2 regions of the Pantoea sp. B65 genome follow, and region 2 is predicted to be linked to the other one. Evidence: predicted binding sites of a transcription regulator. Region 2 holds the regulator's gene; the other holds the start of a gene.
The links. The regulator Fur, encoded in region 2, represses iron uptake genes when iron is present. The targets are predictions, from matches to a motif close to ATAATAATGAGAACNACTATCAA.

Region 1 (7,335 bases), on a different contig from region 2:
CTGCGTTCGCCGTTTGTCTCACAGCCGCCGCTACAGGCGGCGATGTTACTGGCGCAGCAACCCTGGCCATGGCAGTGGGGCATTACCGGCAGTTGTGGCTATGCGCTGGCCACCGAAGTTCCGGTGATCCACGGCGACAGCGATCTGGATTTACTGATCCGCGCAGCGCAGCCGCTGGCGGAGGAGGAGATGATGCGCTGGAGTCGGATGGTCGCCGGGTTACCATGCCGTGCCGACAGCCAGGTAGAAACGCCATATGGCGCTTTTGCCCTTAATGAATGGTTGCGCGATGGCCGGGTGATGCTGAAAACCAGTCAGGGTCCGCGCGTTACCCGCCATCCCTGGCAGGAGGCAGAATGAAAGTATTATTTACCTTTCCGGGACAAGGAGCGCAGCATCCCGGCATGTTGCAAAATCTGCCGCAGGGCGACAGTTTACTCGAACAGGCCAGTGACATTCTCGGCGAAGACGCGCGCCGGCTGGATAGCGCCGCCGCATTACAACATACCCGCGCGGTGCAGCTGAGTCTGCTGATTTGCGGCGTGGCCTGGGCGCAGCAGTTAATGGCCCGACAGCTTACGCCGGATTTTGTCAGCGGTCTGTCGATTGGCGCTTTCCCGGCGGCGGTAGTGGCCGGCGCGCTGACGTTCAGCGACGCAGTAAAGCTGGTGGCACTGCGTGGCGAACTGATGGAGCAGGCGTATCCGCAGGGCTATGGTCTAACCGCGATTACCGGTCTGACGCAGAGCCAGCTGGAACCGCTACTGGGTAGCAGCTGGCTGGCGAATATTAATGCTGAACAGCAGATGGTGATTGCCGGCAGTGACGCGGCGATGGCGGCGACGGCGCAGCGGGCGCTGGCGGCGGGGGCGCAGAAGGCGCAGCGGCTGGCGGTCAGCGTACCGTCTCACTGTGCTTTACTGCAGGCGCCGGCGGAGAAACTGGCCGAGGCGTTTACCACTGTGAAGCTGCAGCGCCCGCGCTATGCCTGGCTGAGCGGCAGCAGCGGTCGGGTGTTGTGGCAGCCAGAGCGGATTGCGCAGGATTTAGCCTTTAATATGGCCCATACCGTCTGCTGGCATGAGGCGATGGTGGCCGCCAGCGAACGCGATGTGGGGCTGGCGATTGAGATGCCGCCGGGAGCCGTACTGAGTGGCCTGACACGGCAGGCACTGACCCACGGCGAAGCTATCGCCCTTGAGCAGAGCGGCAGTGAGCTGGCGCTTAAACTGGCGCAGCGGGTGCGTGCGTTACGCTGATGGCGCTGTCGCGGCAGTACATGCGCCCTTCGGCGGCCAGCGCCAGCAGGTTGGGGTCATATTCGCGGTTGCGGTTAAACACGATGGCGATGGTTTGCCGCATCTGATATGGCTCCGCCAGCTTCATTAGCTGTACCGAGTTTTCATAGACCTTTTTCATCCGTCCGGGGACCAGGGTAAAGCCGACGCCCGCCTGCACCAGGCTCAGCATCGAAAAGATATCATTCACGCGCATGACAATCTCCGGTTCAAAACCGGCAACATGAAAGGCTTCCTGAAAACCGTGATAGGTGGCGAAACCTTCCGCCAGCGAGACAAATTTCTGCTGACGATAGTCGCGCAGATCCGCCTCGGCACTGATATCCAGTGCGGAACTGGCCGGTGCGGCGAGAAAAATATCGTCCTCAAACAGCGGTAATACCTGATGACGATGAATATCGATCTGACTGTCGGTCACCGACAGTAAAATCGCATCCAGCTGACCGTCTTCCAGCTTATCCAGTAGCATCTGATTTGAACCCATCATCAGCTCCAGCTCCAGATCGGGGCGTCGCAGCTTCATCCCCATAATCAGGCGTGGGACGGTTTCCAGCGTCAGCGAGTACAGGGTGCCAATGCGCATCCGTCCCTGGCCCACCCCGGCGGTTTTACGCGCTTCTTCGATGCCGCGCGCCATCACTTCCACCGCATCGAGACTGTGCTCCAGCAGAGTTTGCGCCGCCGGCAATGGCAGCAGGTTGCGTCCTTTATGGATAAACAACGGACAGCGCACGCTCTCTTCCAGCGTATGCAGCGCGCGATGTACGCTGACACTGCTCAGGCCCAGTGCTTCGGCGGTGCGGGCTATATTGCCGTTGGCCATAAACGCCATAAAGATTTCCAGCTTACGGAAGGTGATATCAGCATCAATTTTCATCTGCTGACCTTAAGCCGAAATCCCCGCGCTGTAAATAACCCGCATGCATCGTCCGCTGGCGCAGGTCGCCAGCTTTGCCGCATGAAAAAGCAGTGAATGTTTTTTCGGCGTTGCCGATAAATTCTTACATAAATTGCGTATGCCATGTGATAGTCACTTATCGCTTACGACATTTTCAGCTCATAGCTGATTGACAGAATGGTTATCATCGCCGTCCGTTTCTGGTTGCGGTCAACCAGGTCAGAACCAGGTAAAAAAATAATGAATGAAAACTCTGATTTGATGTACCGACTGCTGGTGCAGAGCGTTGCTGACTACGCCATTTATATGCTGAAACCCGACGGCACTATCGCCAGCTGGAATACCGGGGCACAGCGCGCCAAAGGCTATCTGGCCGAAGAGATAATCGGTAAGCATTTCTCGATGTTTTATAGCATGCAGGAACGAATGGCCTATATCCCGGAGAAGAACCTGCAACAGGCATTCCGGACCGGACGTTTTGAAGATCATGGCTGGCGTTATCGCAAAGATGGCAGCACATTCTGGGCGAATGTGGTGATTGAGGCGATTTACGATGACAACGGCAAACTGATTGGCTATGCCAAAATTACCCGTGACTGCACCGAACAGCAGCGCAAGTTGCGCGAGCAGATGGAGCAGGAACAGAAGTTTCGCCTGTTGGTTGAAGGCGTGACTGACTATGCCATTTATATGTTGGATCCGCAGGGGCGGGTGGTGAACTGGAATATCGGTGCGCAGCGGGCCAAAGGGTATAAAAGCGATGAAATCGTTGGCCGCTACTTTTCGGTATTTTACAGCGCGCAAGACCGTCAGAACAAAGTGCCGGAACATAACCTGTCGATGGCACTGAGAAATGGACACTTTGAAGATGAAGGCTGGCGCTATCGTAAAGATGGCAGCGCCTTCTGGGCCCATGTAATGATTGATACTATTTATGATGGAAACCGAAAATTGCTTGGTTATGCCAAAATCACCCGTGATGTTACCGAGCGCCGCGAGTATGAACAGCAAATTTTACGCGCGCGTGATTTAGCCGAATCGCATGGCGCAGCGATGGACTCATTGTCGAAGTTTCTCGATACCATTATCGCCAATATTCCTTCCTGCGTGATTGTGGAGGATGCGATTTCGCGCGAGATCCTGCTGGTTAATCAGAAAGCCGAACTACTGCTGGGCAGTTCAAAAACACGTATGCAGGGTAAAAAACCGCATGAGTGCATGACCTCTGAATTAAGTGACTATTTTAATCGTCTGTCAGATGAGGCGCTGCGCAGTGAAGGTGTGCATAAAAGCGAGCAGCAACTCACTACCGCCAGCGGCGAACGGGTATTGCACACCCGGGCGGTAATGGCGCGTGGCGCCAATGCCCGCACCCATTACGTGTTACTGATAGCAGACGATGTCACCGATCAGCGTGAAGCGGATGCGCGCATTCGCCATATGGCGCACCATGATAATCTCACCGGCCTGCCAAACCGCGTCCTGTTCAGTCAGCGCCTGAATGAGGCGCTGCGTCACGATGCTCACCACCACAAACTGACTGCCACCCTGTGTCTCGATCTGGATCACTTTAAAAACGTTAATGACGCGCTGGGACATCAGATTGGCGACGAGTTGCTGCGGGCGATCGCGAAACGTCTGCGCGGCGTATTGCGTGATGAGGATACGCTGGCACGTCTTGGCGGCGATGAGTTTGCTATTGTGTTACCCGGCCTGACGCAGCAGGCGGAAGCAGAAGCGGTGGCCAGTCGACTGATCGACGTGGTGCGACCGGTAGTTAATATCGAAGGGCATAATTTAACCGTCGGGCTGAGTATTGGTATTGCGCTGGCCAGCGCCGATCTGTCAACGCCGGATCACTTACTGCGCTGCGCCGATATGGCGTTGTATGAGGCAAAACGCAACGGGCGCAATCGCTTTGAGAACTTTACCCTGGCGATGGATAATCTGGCGCGTCACCGACGTATTGTGGAAAACGATTTACGCGAAGCGATTACCAGCGGTCAGCTGAAGCTCTATTATCAGCCGATCACCAACGCCGAACAAAGCGATATTATGGGCTATGAGGCGCTGATGCGCTGGCAGCATCCGGTGCAGGGTTTAATTATGCCGGATGATTTTATTCCTATCGCGGAAGAGACCGGCTTAATTCACAGCCTCGGGGCTTTTGCCCTGTATGAGGCCTGTCGCGAAGCGATGAAATGGCCGGATAAGCAAACGGTTTCGGTCAACCTTTCGCCGCTGCAGTTTAAAAACAGCGAGTTGATCTCGGTGGTGGAGGGCGCGCTAAAGGAGTCCGGACTGGAGCCGCATCGTCTGGAGGTGGAGATCACCGAGTCGGTACTGCTTGATGGCACCATGAGTAATTTACGCGTTCTGCAGCAACTGAAAGCGCTGGGCGTGATGATTGCGCTGGATGATTTTGGTACCGGTTACTCATCGCTAAGCTATCTGCGTTCGTTCCCGTTCGACAAGATCAAAATTGATAAGTCCTTTATTAACGATATGCATGAGAGTCGCGAAGCGCTGGCGATTATACGCGCCATTACCGGTATGAGTCGTAGCCTGGATATTCAGATTACTGCCGAAGGGGTGGAGAGTATCGCTCAGTTTGAAAAGCTGAAGGCTGAAGGTTGCACGCTATTTCAGGGCTTTTTATTTGGTCGCCCACAGCCAGCGGAGTCACGTCTGCGCGACTTGTAGTAACGGGGGCCGGGCGAACCCGGCCAGCCGCTATCAGGAGGCAGGGCCGTTATTTTCGCCACCCATTTTCGCCAGGTCTTTATCAATAAAGAACAGACCTTCGCCGCTATTGCCCAGCAACGCCAGTTTATCCAGTACGGATTTAAACAGCTTCTCTTCTTCATGCTGTTCAGCAACGTACCACTGCAGGAAGTTGAACGTTGAGTAATCCTGCGAGGTGATGGAGAAATGCGCCAGCTCGTTGATTTTGCCGGTGATCAACTTCTCATGCTCATAGGCCTGTTCCAGCACTTCACGCAGCGAGTTAAAGGATACCGGTGGTGCGCTGATGGTACCCAATACTGGCATGGCGCCGGTATCAGCCAGATAGTCAAACAGACGCTGCATATGCTGCATCTCTTCACGGGAGTGTTCTTTCAGGAACGATGCCGCGCCTTCAAAACCTTTATCGCCACACCATGCGCTCATCTGCAGATAAAGATTGGCTGAGTAGAACTCCAGGTTCAGCTGATCATTCAGCCGCGCGGTCATTTCATTAGTCAGCATAGCAGCTCCATCAATTATACAGGTTAATTATTTTTTGCGATTAAGTTATGAATTATGCATCAGGAGATAGCAAAGGGATATATTTTTAGTGAAAAAAAGGAAAATATATCATGTTGTTTTTAAATAGAATTACTTCACTTCCTGAATGCTATTGATTCTCATTTTTACCAGGATTTCGCTGCGTGTTCCGCAGTTGGCGGAGAAGGGCAGTATTATTCTGAGGGTAAATAATATTCCTGATAAGTTGGTTTTTATTTCTCGTCGCTTAAATTAAATATCCGGGTTATTTTCTCGCTAAATGTATTTCTATTATCAGCCATTTTTATGGCATTAATGAGAATAAATGGCGGTCATGGTTCTGGCATATCTGGCATAAAATATGCTTAATATCATCATGTTGATCAGTGAGGCCTGGCGCATCACTTCTTACCTCATCAGGAGATAGCCGACGTGTCGAACGTGTTAGCGCATTACCACTACTTACATGAAATTCCGGAGCTGGGTTTTCAGGAATTTAAAACTTCCGCTTACCTCGCTGCGGCGCTGGAGCAGGCGGGATTTAAGGTTAGCCGCAATATTAATCATACCACCGGCATAGTGGCGGAACTGGATAGCGGCATTCCCGGCCCGGTGCTGGCGCTGCGTGCCGATATGGATGCCCTGGGCCATGTGATTGACGGAGTGGCCTGCGCACGCCATACCTGCGGTCATGATGCCCACTCGTCGGTGGTGCTGACGGCGGCAGAGGAGATTATTCAGCAGGGCATAGTGAAAAAAGGGCGGCTGAAGATCCTGTTCCAGCCGGCAGAAGAGCTGGGTAGCGGGGCGCTGGCGATGGTCGCAGCCGGGGCGATTGATGATGTTGAGATGCTGCTGGGTTTTCACCTGCGTCCACTGGAGGAGTGCCGCTTAGGCGAGGCGGTACCGGCGATGCTTTACTCGGCATGCAGCACCCTTGAAGCGACGATTAAAGGTGTGCCGTCGCATGCGGCGCGACCGCATCTCGGGGTTAATGCGCTGGATGCGGCGGTGGCGGCGGTACAGGCGGTCAATGCCATCCATCTGGCGCCGGGCCTGAGCTGGAGTGCGAAAGCCACGCGTTTTCTGTGTGATGCGGGCGTCACTAACTCGGTGCCGGATGAGGCGCGTGTCTGCTGGGATTTGCGCAGTCAGAGCAATGCGCCAATGGATGAACTGAAGGCGAAGGTGAAACTGGCGATTGAGCACAGCGTAGCCGCGCTGGGGGCGACGGCAGAGGTGGTGGTACTGAAGGAGATGCCAGCGGCTGAAATTCACCCGGACATGACGGCGCTGATTAGCGAGTCGATTGTGGAGGTGCTGGGAGCGGCAGGATTAACCGGAGCGAAAATGACGCCGGGCAGTGAAGATTTCTTCCACTATCCGCGTCAGCGGCCACAGGTGAAAACCGGATTCTGGGGCCTTGGCACCAATCTGACGCCGGGGCTGCATCATCCTGAAATGCGTTTTGATCTTAGCTCGCTGGAGACCGGCGTGAAGATTTTCAAAACCTGTGTTGGCAAGGTGCTGGGTTAAAGGTTAAGGAAGGGGCATGGGCGGCATATATGCCGTCATCACGGTCGTTGCCAGTCATCGGTGCGGGCGGCATAAATGTACAACCGCCACATGGGTTACAGATCTGACCGGCCACATGGGTAACACATTTAGGTCGGGTCGATCCGGATGATACTCTGCTCAACTCTGTCGTAGTAAGCAAGTATCATCCGGTCGAACAGGATCGCGTCCAGTCCGTCATCCACCTCCAGAACCCTTACGTACTCCCCCTGTAGCGCTTCGCTCAGGAACAGCCCTCCACCGATTTTTATCGCCCCCTTCGGTGACACCAGACAGAGCGCTGAGCTTTCCGGATAC
Region 2 (7,335 bases):
TTTATCTCAGTAGCATTCGCCCGATACTAAAAGTTGAGAGTGACCAGTTCCGTATTAGCCATATTATCGGCGATCTGCATAAACTGCAGCCGACGGAGAAATTTACCGGCTTTGCCGCCGGGGAGACGGTCAGCATCCCGATTATCAATGAGTACTGGCAACTGGCGGTCAGCGATGTCATGCCGCGCTGGTACGTTAGCGCGGGGGATGCCGCCATCAGGGTGATCGCCAGTACCGACAGTGAGGATCTGACGCGTTTTGTCGCGCCCTTCGGCGCGCAGTGGCAGCGCACCGCGGAAGATAAAAATGTGCTGATGAATGCGCAAACTCGTTTTGAAAAAAATCGCGATATTAAAACACTCGCGGCGGCCAGCTTACGTGGGCAGATTACGCCGACGCCGCTGCAACTGACGGTAGGCGCGGAAGATGTTGATTTGCAGGCCGGGGTCGCGCTCGATCTGTTATCCCTGTCGGCGGATAAAGCGGCGGTTATCCGCCAGCATTTTGCCCGCGCCGGGGTTGAGCCGCGCGCCGACGGTTATCCGGTCGCTACCGCTATCGATCGCGCGGGTTTTCGCGGCGCACTGGCGCGCTCGGGCGCTTACCGCTTAGTTATCGCGCGCTCCGGGGCGCGGGTGACGGGCTATGATCCGGCAGGGGTGTTCTATGGTCTGATGTCGATCCTTTCACTGCTGCCGGCTGATGGCGATAAAAAGATCGCCGCCCTTGAGGCCAGCGACGCGCCGCGTTTCGCTTATCGCGGCGTGGCGCTGGATGTGGCGCGCAATTTCCACAGTAAGGCCGCGGTTAAACGTCTGCTGGATCAGATGGCGGCATGGAAAATGAATAAACTGCATTTTCACCTGACGGATGATGAAGGCTGGCGTATCGAAATCGCCGGGTTGCCGGAACTGACCGCGGTGGCAGGGCGTCGTTGTCACGATCCGTCTGAACAGCGCTGTCTGCTGCCGCAGCTCGGTTCCGGCCCCGACAGCGACAATAGCGGCAGCGGCTATTTCAGCCGGGCCGATTATATCGATATTCTGCAATATGCCGCCGCGCGGCTGATTGAGGTGATCCCCGAAGTGGATATGCCAGCCCATGCGCGCGCTGCGGTGATCGCCATGGAAGCACGCTACCAGCGCTTAATGCGCCAGGGCAAAGCCGCTGAGGCGGCGGAGTATCGGCTGCTGGATGCGGACGACAGCTCGAATACCACTTCGGTGCAGTTTTATGATCGCACCAGCTACCTGAACCCCTGCCTGGATTCATCAAAACGTTTTGTGGCTAAGGTGATCGGTGAATTCCGCGCCATGCATCAGGCGGCCGGGCAGCCATTAACCCGCTGGCACTTTGGCGGCGATGAGGCGCAGAACATTCGTCTGGGGCCAGGTTATACCGACCGTCGCCACCCGGAAGCGGGGAAGGGGATAATCAATCGGCAGCAGGAGGATCACCCCTGGGCGCGCTCGCCGGTCTGTCAGCGTATGGTGCAACAGGGCCGGGTGGCCAGCATTGCCGATTTGCCCGGCTGGTTCGCTATTGAGGTCAGCCGTTTAGCGCAGGCGCAGGGGATTCATCATATGCAGGCATGGCAGGATGGGCTGAAAACGGTCGCTCACGCCAGTGCGTTTGCCACTCCGCAGGTGACGGTGAATTTCTGGGATACCCTGTACTGGGGCGGTTTCGACAGCGTTAATGACTGGGCGAAGAAGGGCTATGAGGTGGTGGTTTCCAGTCCTGACTATCTGTATATGGATTTCCCGTACGAAGTGAACCCGCTGGAGCCCGGTTATTACTGGGGAACGCGCTTTAATGATGAGCGTAAGATGTTCAGTTTCGCGCCGGATAACCTGGCGCAAAATGCTGAAACCTCGGTCGATCGTGACGGTAACCGCTTTAGCGCCAAATCCGCTAAGCCGTGGCCGGGGGCGCAGGGGATTTCCGCACAGCTGTGGAGCGAAACGGTACGCAGCGATCGGCAGATGGAGGCGATGATTTTCCCGCGGTTGCTGTCGGTTGCCGAGCGTGGCTGGCATCGTGCCGGCTGGGAACTGGACTATCAGCCCGGACGCGAATACCAGCAGGGTAAAACTCACTGGGTCGATACCGCGGCGTTGCGTCAGGACTGGCAACGTTTTGCTAATCTGCTCGGGCAGCGTGAGCTGGCTAAACTGGATAAGCAGGGTATTGCCTGGCGTCTGCCGCTGCCGGGAGGGCGCATTTATCATCGGGTGCTGGAGGCAAACAGCGCGCTGCCGGGCATCAGGATCGAGTTTTCAACCGACGGCGGTAAACAATGGCAGCGTTATGATCCGCAGTTGCCGCCGCGCGTCGGCAGTGAAGTGTGGTTGCGCAGCGCCAGTGCCGATGGCGGGCGTTACAGCCGGGTGGAGAAGCTGCAGGCGCCACAGGCGATGGATTAGCGGCATAAAAAAACCGGTGAAGTTTCACCGGTTTTGTCATTAGTTACTGCATAGCATAATTTATTTGTCGTGGAGCGTTTCGTCTTCGCGGCAATCGCCCAGCGCACAGTGACCATACAGGTACAGACTGTGGTTAGTCAGTTTAATACCGTGGCGTGTTGCGATTTCACGCTGACGGGTTTCAATCGATTCATCACTGAATTCAATCACTTTGCCACAGTCGAGGCAAATCAGGTGATCGTGGTGATGTTGCTGCGTAAGTTCGAAAACAGACTTGCCGCCTTCGAAATTATGACGGGTAACGATCCCCGCATCATCAAATTGGTTCAGGACGCGGTAAACTGTCGCCAGACCAATCTCTTCGCCCATATCAATCAGGCGCTTGTACAAGTCTTCCGCACTGACGTGATGGCCCTCAGGTTCCTGAAGCACTTCCAGAATTTTCAGTCGGGGAAGCGTGACTTTCAGGCCGGCCTTCTTTAATGCGGTGTTGTTGTCAGTCATGCGGATATTGTCCTGTTACTTTGCTAGTCACAATGTGGCTGAAAAGCCCTGAACATCGGTCAACGCGAAAACTTATTGCGTCTCATTATAGAACTCGTGCTTCGAAATGAAAACGGCATGGAGAGCGTGCAACAACTGAAGGATGTAATGAGTTACGTCCGTGAGAAGTCCATGCCTCGGAGTCTGTCCTGTGATAGATACTGTGCTAACCCCTTCACTATGCTTCGAAAACGGCAATAGCAGTGTGACCGATGGGGGTATTGTACAGATTTGCCGGTAAAAGTTACAAACATGTATCTATTATTTCTATAGGAAAAACCGCTGACTCAATGTGAGCCAGCACCCACATTGCGTCAGTCATACTAAGCTTCGATGATTTCTTTCAGCTGAAGTTCATCAAAAATTTGCTTCACCCACTTTTCAACCCGTTCGCTGGTCAGTTCGGGTTGACGATCTTCATCAATCGCCAGGCCGAGGAAGTGGTCATCATCCGCCAGCCCTTTGGAAGCTTCGAAGTGATAACCTGCAACCGGCCAGTGGCCGACAATCACTGCGCCATTCGGCTCAATGATATCGCGAATGGTGCCCATCGCATCGCAGAAGTATTCGGCATAGTCTTCCTGATCGCCACAACCAAACAGCGCAACCAGTTTACCGTTGAAGTCGATCTCTTCCAGCGTCGGGAAAAAGTCATCCCAGTCGCACTGGGCTTCGCCATAGTACCAGGTCGGGATACCAAGCAGCAGAATATCAAAAGCCTCAAGATCTTCTTTGGCAGACTTGGCAATATCATGAACCTCAGCAACGTCTTTCCCCAGTTGCTTTTGGATCATCTTTGCAATGTTTTCCGTATTGCCAGTATCGCTGCCAAAGAAAATGCCTACGATTGCCATGAGCTTAATAACCTCTTGAAACTTATTGATATGGTGAATGCTACAGATACACAGTTACTGGCAATGATAGCAGACAGTACCGGGGCGCGGAACTTGAAATGCCGCCGGATTTGTCGCTTTGTGCGTTCAACGCCTCGGTTTATCGCCACTTTTCTGCGCCGGACGATCAGCCGGTGACGTGGAGTTGCGCCAGAATCATCTCTTCAATCAGCTCGCTGCGGCTGATATTACGCTGTTCAGCCATCTGGTTGAGCGCATCAACCGCGTCGCTGTTCATTTTCAGCTCGACGCGACGTAGCCCACGAACTTTGTCGCGTTTTAGCTGATTGCGTTTATTAATGCGCAGCTGTTCATCACGCGTCAGCGGATTGGTTTTTGGTCGTCCCGGGCGGCGTTCGTCTGCGAACAGATCGATCGTCGTGCGGTCGGTGTTTTCTTTTGCCATAGAATCATGATACTGAATGAGCGTCAGCGTCTGAAATCGCCACGCGGGTTCTGACTAAACGGGCCGGTTTGCCGTCGAAAATAACACCGTCCCGCCAGGCTGATTATCTTGCCCGCGGCAAGCCAATGGTCGGTGTTGCCAACGGCGGCAAAATTTTAGCGCGCCATCATACCCCAGTGAAAGTCGTCGCGACAATCATTTCACTGTGGCGGCAACTATTTGCTTTTAAAGCGCAAAAAAGCGGCGAATTGCGCGCAAAACCGCATCAGGTTTTTCAGCATGTACCCAGTGTCCGGCGCCGGCAATCACATGAGCGCGTGCCTGCGGGAACTGATCGATTACCGCCTGACGATGGATATCGTCGAGATAAGGGGAGAGCTCGCCCCGGATAAACAGCGCCGGATGCGGCCATGCAGGAACGGTTTCCCAGCCGGAAATGGTGGTGTAATTGTCCCACAGCACCGGCACGTTAAAACGCCATTCGCCCTCCTGAAAGGATTTCAGCAGGAACTGGATAATGCCCTCTTCCGCCAGATAACTGCGCATCACCTCCGCTGCCTCGGCGCGCAGGCTGACGCCAGCAGCGGTGACGGCGTTAATCGCGGCAAAGATGGTATCATGACGGCGTGTCTGGTAATCCACCGGCGCAATATCGATTAACACCAGCTGTTCGATACGCTCTGGCGCCAGCGCGCTGAGGGTCATGGCGATTTTTCCGCCCATCGAATGACCAATAATCGCCACTTTATCAATCCCGGCAGCATCCAGCGTGTCCAGCATATCCTGCGCCATCGCCGGGTAGTTCATCTGGTTACTGCGCGGCGACAGACCATGATTACGCACGTCAACCTGCAATACCGGGCGATCGGATTTCAGGCCGCGCGCCAGTCCGCCGAGATTATCAAGACTGCCGAACAGGCCGTGGATAAGCAGAACCGGCGTGGCATTAGCGGAAGATTGTTCAGTTTGCAGGCGAGCATTCAAATTCATGGCAAAGTTCTTACAGTGGAAACGAAAGCTTAGGTTATCATGGATTTCGGCTTTCTTGCCGGATGAAAGCACCGCGCGATCAATGAACTTTTTACGGCATATTCTTACTTTTGCCTGCAAAGGTTGCTGGCGCTACACTGCCGTAAGATTTAACTTTATAATCCTTAATGTTAGATCCGGGTCACAATTTTATCAGGTGATTTTTTTACGTATCTGGATAAACATACCCCGGTTCTGCAACACGTAATAACCGTACGGATAAAGATGAAAACGATTGAAGTCGACGAAGAGCTCTACCGCTATATCGCCAGCCATACCCAGCACATTGGTGAAAGCGCATCTGATATTTTGCGGCGTATGTTGAAGTTTACCGCCGGGCAGAGTGCGCCGGTGGCGGCTGTGGCACCGCAAGCGCAGCCTGGGAAAGAAGCCGTGGCGGTGCAAACCGAATCACGTCCGCAGGATCGGGTACGCGCGGTGCGTGAGCTGCTGCTTTCTGATGAATATGCGGAACAGAAGCGGGCGGTTAACCGCTTTATGTTGATTTTGTCGACCTTATATTCACTCGATCCACAAGCGTTTGCCGAAGCGACCGAATCACTGCATGGTCGTACTCGCGTCTACTTTGCCGGTAATCAACAAGTCCTGATACAGAATGGCACCCATACCAAGCCGAAACATGTGCCGGGCACGCCGTATTGGGTGATAACCAATACTAATACAGGTCGCAAATGCAGCATGATCGAACACATTATGCTGTCGATGCAGCTCCCCGCGGAGCTGACAGAGAAGGTTTGCGGCACCATCTAACAGAAGCGTCAGGGAGAAGCGCCAATGGCCAATCACCCCCGTGCCGGGCAACCCGCCCAGCAAAGCGATTTGATTAATGTTGCACAATTAACATCCCAGTATTATGTCCTGCAGCCGGATCTGGCGAATGCAGAACATGCGGTGAAATTTGGCACTTCGGGCCATCGTGGCAGCTCAGCACGTCACAGCTTTAACGAGGCGCATATTCTGGCGATTGCTCAGGCGATTGCCGAAGAGCGCAAAAAAAATGGCATCACCGGGCCGTGCTATGTCGGTAAAGACACCCACGCACTCTCCGAACCGGCGATTATTTCGGTGCTGGAAGTGCTGGCGGCAAACGGCGTCGATGTGATCGTGCAGCAGGATAATGGCTATACGCCAACGCCGGCGATCTCTAACGCGATTCTGGAACACAATAAGCAAGCGGGCGCGCAGGCTGACGGTATTGTTATTACGCCGTCCCATAACCCGCCTGAAGATGGCGGCATCAAATACAACCCGCCTAATGGCGGCCCGGCAGATACCAATGTCACCAAAGTGGTGGAAGACCGCGCTAACCAGCTGATTCAGGGTGGTCTGAAAGAGGTCAAACGTCTGTCGCTGGATCAAGCCTGGTCGAGCGGCCATATCCGGCAGCAGGATCTGATCCAGCCTTATATTGAAGGTCTGGCGCAGGTGGTGGATATTGCGGCGATTCAGAAAGCCGGCCTGAAGATTGGCGTCGATCCGCTTGGCGGCTCCGGCATTGCCTACTGGCAGCGGATTGCGGAGTTCTATCAGCTGGATCTGACGATTGTCAACGATGCGGTTGATCAGACTTTCCGCTTTATGCATCTGGATAAAGATGGCGTGATCCGGATGGATTGCTCGTCTGAATCGGCAATGGCGGGTCTGCTGGCGCTGCGTGATAAGTTCGATCTGGCGTTTGCCAACGATCCGGATTACGACCGCCACGGTATTGTTACCCCGGCGGGTCTGATGAATCCGAACCACTACCTGGCGGTCGCGATCAACTATCTGTTCCAGCATCGTCCGCAGTGGGGCAAAGAGGTTGCCGTCGGCAAAACCCTGGTCTCCAGTGCGATGATTGACCGCGTGGTGAGCGACATTGACCGTAAGCTGGTGGAAGTTCCGGTAGGCTTTAAATGGTTTGTTGACGGCCTGTTTGATGGCAGTTTCGGTTTCGGCGGCGAAGAGAGCGCCGGGGCATCGTTCCTGCGTTTTGACGGTACGCCATGGTCCACCGATAAAGACGGCATCATTATGT

Region 1: the regulator Fur is predicted to act here: its motif matches at 5,591-5,613, upstream of ftnA (non-heme ferritin).

What each region holds. Positions count from the first base shown of each region.
Region 1 covers NZ_JAHXPU010000008.1:96-7,430, reverse strand. The annotation lists gene JWF83_RS00435 (malonate decarboxylase holo-ACP synthase) at 1-360, shown strand, start outside; gene mdcH (malonate decarboxylase subunit epsilon) at 357-1,259, shown strand; gene JWF83_RS00425 (LysR family transcriptional regulator) at 1,225-2,175, opposite strand; gene JWF83_RS00420 (EAL domain-containing protein) at 2,437-4,899, shown strand; gene ftnA (non-heme ferritin) at 4,933-5,445, opposite strand; gene JWF83_RS00410 (amidohydrolase) at 5,896-6,999, shown strand; partial or broken gene JWF83_RS00405 (transposase) at 7,128-7,335, opposite strand, start outside.
Region 2 covers NZ_JAHXPU010000034.1:12,383-19,717, forward strand. The annotation lists gene JWF83_RS13670 (beta-N-acetylhexosaminidase) at 1-2,426, shown strand, start outside; gene fur (ferric iron uptake transcriptional regulator) at 2,487-2,930, opposite strand; gene fldA (flavodoxin FldA) at 3,293-3,823, opposite strand; gene ybfE (LexA regulated protein) at 3,990-4,268, opposite strand; gene ybfF (esterase) at 4,494-5,258, opposite strand; gene seqA (replication initiation negative regulator SeqA) at 5,523-6,068, shown strand; gene pgm (phosphoglucomutase (alpha-D-glucose-1,6-bisphosphate-dependent)) at 6,093-7,335, shown strand, end outside.